DNA from 2 places in the Aliiglaciecola sp. NS0011-25 genome. Region 1 is predicted to be linked to the other one. Evidence: predicted binding sites of a transcription regulator. Region 1 holds the regulator's gene; the other holds the start of a gene.
The links. The regulator FNR, encoded in region 1, switches genes on or off when oxygen is low (the NO sensors DNR and NnrR bind a similar motif). The targets are predictions, from matches to a motif close to TTGATCTAGATCAA.

Region 1 (3,217 bases):
CGATAACCACTAACTCTGCGTCGATAGCTTTTGCCACTGAAGGAATGACATCCTCAGGCAAACCTTCACTAAGATGCTGATTTTCTTGTGGGATATTGAATTCTTGAGCGTGCTCAAGCATACATTTGGCGTGGTGTTGTTTAACTGACTCTGTATAGCCAACCGGATCGAACTCTGGTATTTCGATGGCAATATTAACCGGTGTACCTGGGTAAGAATTAACCAAGTTTACATGTCCTTCCAGTAAATCAGCCATCAATCCAGCGGTTTTAGTGATTAACTTGTTTAAGCTATGATGTTCTTCATCTTCACTGCCCACATCTACCGCAGCTAAAATATTGCCATTAATAGGCCAATCATGTTCTTTGACAAGTAAAACTGGAACCGGTGATTTACGTAGGATATGCCAATCAGTAGGGGTGAATATCACTGACTTTAGGGTGTCATGCTCGTGGGTTCCTTTGACGATTAAATCATAGCTGTGATCAATCACTTCGAACAATACACTTTCATATGGCCGATTATGCCAGACCACTTTTATATCTACTGAAATAGATGAGTTAGCCGCTAGGGGTTCAACTATATTGGCAAGCCAATCGGTTTTGTCATCCACCACAGCTTGGCGCATCGTTTCTCTTTCATCCACGGTGAGCATAGTGGTCATTTCATAAGAGAAATCATATATGGACAGAAACGCAGTAATACTGGCGCCGGTCTTTTCTGCCAATAAAAGCGCTCTTTTAAACGCTTTTTGATCTTCTGTAGTTGGGTCTACAACAGCTAGTATTTTGTTAAATACGGACATAAATTAATTCCCTTCAAACGTTTACACTACGTATATTAAGTGTATGGCTACTTTAGCTAGTTTGCCAATTAACAGACTAATTGTTTTGACCTGAATCAATTTAAATTAAAAGACTTAACCGCAGGCTTGTTTATTTAAAACGTGTTCACCAAGTTTTTCTCTAAGTACCGCCAAATTGAGAATTTGTATAAATTTCCCATCAACTTTGATGATATTTTCTTTTTGAAAACGGGTGAGTAAACGACTCACGGTTTCAACAGTTAAACCAAGGTGATTACCAATTTCGTTTCGGGTCATGGTTAAATTAAATTCTAATTCAGAAAAACCGCGGGAGCGAAAACGATCTGATAGATTAATTAGGAAGTGGGCAAGACGTTCTTCTGCTGTGCGCTTGTTTAATAACATCATGAGACTGTGATCTTGGTTTATTTCTGTGCTCATAATTTTAAGCATTTCTTTGCGCAGTGTAGGAAGTTGTGCGCTCATAATATCTAACTTGTCGTAAGGTAACTCACAAACCATGGAGGTTTCCATCGCTTGATTATAACTTTGATATTTTTCAGAAAATAGTCCATCAAAGCCGACAATATCACCGGGAAAATGAAACCCTGTAATTTGTTGTTCGCCATCGGGAGAGGTTATGTAAGATTTAAATGAGCCCGTTCTTACTGCAAACAGCGACGTAAATTTTTGCCCAGGAATAGTTAATTGATCATTTTTATGCAAAGGGCGCTTGCGTTCTATGATTTCGTCCAAACTCTCCATTTCAGTCTGATTCAGAGCCACCGGTATACATAGGTGATTAAAACTGCAGTTTTGGCAGCGAATACTGAACTTGTTCGGATCTGACATTAGTTAATTCCAATTAATTCATTAGTTACCAATTATGAATCCCTTGGTAACATAAAATCAAGCCAAATAAGCATAATAAGACTGCAACGCTTCGTTTTACCACTGGTTGGGTCAACCATCCTCTTATTTGGCTGGCGCTGGCTCCCATTGCTAACATGATGGGCAAAGTGCCCAAGCCAAAGCAAAACATGGTGATAGCACCTTGTACCACACTGCCGGTGGAAACACTCCATGTTAACGTCGAATAAACCAATCCACAGGGCAACCAGCCCCAGATTAGGCCATAGGGTACAGCATAGATTGGGTGTTTAAAGGGAATGAAACGCTTTGATATGGGACTAATTTTACGCCAAAAAATAGCGCCAACTTTTTCTACTTTAACCAGTAGTTTTGACCACTGTCCCACATATAATCCAAGCAGAACCATAAATACTCCGCCAAAAAGGGTCAGTGCTTGAGGATTGATAAAGGATTTTGTGGTGACGATCTGACCCAACAGCCCAGCGATTGCGCCAGCGAAACTATAAGATAAAATGCGGCCTGAATTATAGGCAATTAAATACGGCCATTGTGACTTATTCTTTGGTAATGCAAAGGTAAATGAGGTCACAATTCCACCGCACATCCCAGCGCAATGCACACTTCCAGCAAGTCCGATTAATATTGCAGAAAACCAGCTTAAGTCGTTCATTTGTCGTTAGTTTTTGGCTTTTTTACTTGTACTTTTTTATCCACGTCATCATCGAATAGAATGTTGTATCCTTGACGCTCTAAATCTTCAAACTGATTGGATTTGACCGCCCAAAAAAAGATCCCTATGGCTAACAGTACTAGCACAATAGCGATGGGGATTAGCACATAAATGATACTCACTTTAATTTCCTATTAGCGCTGGTTAACGTAGTAAACGAATAGAGTTTGCGACCACAATAATTGAACTTAACGACATGCCAATTACGGCCATCCACGGGCTTAAATATCCGGCTACTGCTAGGGGAAGAATTAACGCGTTATAGCCAATGGCCCAAACCATGTTCTGTTTGATTTTGGTACGCACTTTAATCGCCATACTAACAGCAAACTTAACATTACTTAATTTTGAATTTAATAAAATGATATCGGCAGAACGTTTCGCCATGTCACTGGCGTCACCTACCGCAATTGATACATCAGCAGCGGCCAAAACTGGGGCGTCATTGATGCCATCACCAATCATCAAAACTTTGTGTCCTTTGGCTTGTAAGTTTTGAATGTATGTCAGTTTTTGTATTGGCGTTTGTCTAAAATAAACGTTTGGGATACCTAAAGAATCAGCGACCAAAGACGCGTTTATTTCTGAGTCACCACTTAACATCACCAATTGTTTGCTGCGTAAGTCATCGACGAGTTGTTTTGCGTCTTTTTTAACTACATCTTTTACGCTAAATGCAGCAATTAACTGATTGCCCAATTGCAGATAAACTCGAGAGTCATCCTCAGTGGGTCGTAAACCATCACTGTTATCAAGAATACTTATGTTACCTATCTTAACGACTTGAGATTGGTAGGTTCCTTGTAAAC
Region 2 (3,217 bases), on a different contig from region 1:
CGGGTATTGACCATCATTGCCACGCTATTTATACCACCTACTTTTGTGGTGGGTATTTATGGCATGAATTTCAATCCCAGCGCCGGCCCTCTGAGTATGCCTGAATTATTGTCACCCTACGGTTACCTGGTAGTTTGGTTAATTATTTTAAGCATGGTTTGTGGCATGTTGCTATTTTTCAAAAAACGAAAGTGGTTATAGTCGGTTTAAAATGAGAGATTAACCGACGACATACCCGCATATTTGCTTTGCGAGATGGAACAAACTCGCCTCTTCTTCTGCTAATTTGATATACAAAGTAAGGGTTATTACTAATAGCGCAATCACCAGACAGTGGTAAAGTCGTTGGGTGATATTCCCCGATATAAATAGATGACCAATATCAATTATTAGAATACGTAGGAAGTTTAAAAAATGCGGATAGGCATTCTGACTGGCGGTGGTGATTGTCAGGGTTTAAATGCAGCAATACGCGCTGTAGCAAAATCGTTAATGTTAAACAATAATGCTGAAATTATAGGTATCGAAGATGGTTTTGATGGCCTACTAAAACGCAAAGTACGACAATTAAGTTATGCTGACTGCAGTGGGATCTTACCCTTAGGCGGTACCATTTTAGGTACCAGTAATAAGGCAAATCCTTTTGATTACCAAGGTAAAGACTGCTCACAAGATGTGCAGTCTTATTATCAAGAGCTCGGTCTTGATGCCATAGTGATGATTGGCGGTGATGGCACTATGTCAATTGCCTATGAACTAACAAAACTAGGTATGAATATTGTTGGGGTTCCGAAAACAATTGATAACGACTTGATGTGCACCGAACGCACATTTGGTTTTGAAACGGCGGTATCAATTGTAACCGAAGCAATTGATAGATTGCGTACCACCGGCCATTCACACAAACGAATTATGATCCTTGAAACCATGGGACGTTACGCCGGATGGATTGCGCTACATGCAGGCGTTGCAGGGGGAGCAGATGTCATTCTGATTCCAGAATTTCCTTATAATCTGGATGAAATCGTCTCAGCATGCGAATTAAGAGCCAGTGATCAGCACTATTCTATTATTGTGATTGCAGAGGGCGCAAAACCTGAAAATGGATCTATGGCCGTGCAACAAACGATTTCTGACAGCCCAGATCCGATACGTTTAGGCGGTATTTCAAATGTACTTAAAAGTCAGCTGGAAAAACGCTTAAGTATTGAAGTAAGAGCAACCTCTTTAGGACATATTCAGCGCGGCGGTTCGCCCACAGCAAATGACCGTATTTTTGCTACAAACGTAGGTACCTTTGCAGCAAAACTGGTTACTGAAAAACAATTCGGACGGGTTGTTGTGCAACAAAATAATCAATTAACCAGCGTCCCTTTAGAACAAGTCGCAAATCAAACCAAAGGGGTTTCAAAGGACGACCTAACCCTGCAAAGCGCCATCTCGTTAGGGATAAGTTTTGGGGTTGCTAAGCTAGAAGATATGTCTAATTCTTAAAACCCAATAAATATAAATAAATTAGCGATAACCTTTACTTAATTTATAAACCATTATCATTTGTGAGTTTGATCGAGATCAATTCGCAAGCAGCAATGAAATTTATAATGATCATGTCAACTAAGGTGCATCGTAAATGTCGAGTATAGAATCCTCTGATTCATTAATAGAAGATTGGCAACACGCACCTAGTCAAGTCGGTGTAGTCAGTGCCGTGCGCGGTAGCATTGTCGAAATTAAGTTCGATCACAAACCGCCTGCTATTCACAATATTATCTATGCTAAAAATCGCACTATCGCGTTAGAAGTGCTTACCCAATTACCTAATAATAAAGTACGTACCATTGCACTGACCCCTACTCAGGGTTTAGCCAGAGGTATGCAAGCTGAAGACTCTGGCCAGCCTCTTACCGTGCCTATCGGCAAACAAATCATATCGCGTATGTTTAACGTGTTCGGCAACCCTATTGACGGCAAAGATTTTGACCAAAACTGTGAACGTCGCAGTGTGCATCAAAATCCCCCGCCGTTATCTAAATTATCCAGTCAATTACAAATTTTCGAGACCGGAATAAAAATTGTCGATGTGTTATGCCCACTCGAACGTGGTGGCAAGGCGGGTTTATTTGGCGGTGCTGGTGTGGGTAAAACGGTACTGTTAACAGAAATGATCCACAACATGGTTAGCCATCAAAAAGGAGTGAGTATCTTTTGTGGTATTGGCGAGCGTTGCCGTGAAGGTGAAGAGCTTTATCGGGAAATGAAGCAGGCTGGCGTGCTGGATAATATGGTTATGCTATTCGGACAAATGAACGAGCCGCCCGGTAGCCGCTTTCGAATTGGTCATGCCGCCCTCACTATGGCGGAGTATTTTCGTGACGATGAACACAAAGATGTTTTGCTATTAATTGACAATATTTTTCGGTTTATTCAGGCCGGCTCTGAGGTATCTGGTCTGATGGGACAAATGCCTTCGAGGATGGGTTATCAGCCAACATTGGGTACCGAGTTATCCGGTTTGGAAGAGCGCATAGCGAACACGCAAAATGGTGCGATAACATCGATACAAGCTGTGTATGTGCCTGCCGATGACTTCACCGATCCTGCCGCAACCCATACTTTTTCACACCTTTCGGCAACATTGGTACTTTCCCGAAAACGTGCCAGTGAAGGCCTATATCCATCCATCGACCCGCTGCAATCCAGTTCAAGTTTAGCAACAGCAAATATCGTCGGTGAGCGGCATTACAAATTAGCTCAACAAGTCAGACAAATACTCGCTCAATATGATGAATTAAAAGACATTATCGCGATGCTTGGATTAGAGCAGCTTTCTAATAAAGACCGTAAAATAGTTACTCGTGCCCGTCGTTTGGAGCGCTTCTTTACACAGCCTTTTTTCACTACGGAACAATTCACTGGCATGCAAGGAAAATTTGTTAGTTTGGAATGTGCCCTAAGCGGATGTGAGCAAATTCTGCAGGGTGATTTTGATGACTATCCTGAAAGTGCGTTATACATGATTGGTGACGTTAGTGAAGCCTTGAAATCAAAAAGTGATAGTGCAGAGGCAGGCCAACAGGACAACCAACATGCAAGTTAAAATTTTACTTCCCCATCAAATATTTTTGGAAATAAAGGATGTCATCAGTGTTGTAGTCGAAACCCCCGAAGGTAGTTTTGGGATTTTACCCAATCGACTGGACTGCGTGACACCTGTGGT

Region 2: the regulator FNR is predicted to act here: its motif matches at 1,563-1,576, upstream of atpD (F0F1 ATP synthase subunit beta).

What each region holds. Positions count from the first base shown of each region.
Region 1 is NZ_BAABWR010000019.1:14,846-18,062, reverse strand. Features, by position in the region: gene uspE (universal stress protein UspE) at 1-805, opposite strand, end outside; gene fnr (fumarate/nitrate reduction transcriptional regulator Fnr) at 920-1,657, opposite strand; gene ABWV72_RS15970 (sulfite exporter TauE/SafE family protein) at 1,683-2,348, opposite strand; gene ccoS (cbb3-type cytochrome oxidase assembly protein CcoS) at 2,345-2,530, opposite strand; gene ABWV72_RS15960 (heavy metal translocating P-type ATPase) at 2,553-3,217, opposite strand, start outside.
Region 2 is NZ_BAABWR010000004.1:195,586-198,802, forward strand. Features, by position in the region: gene corA (magnesium/cobalt transporter CorA) at 1-201, shown strand, start outside; gene ABWV72_RS05235 (6-phosphofructokinase) at 415-1,494, shown strand; gene atpD (F0F1 ATP synthase subunit beta) at 1,631-3,097, shown strand; gene ABWV72_RS05245 (F0F1 ATP synthase subunit epsilon) at 3,087-3,217, shown strand, end outside.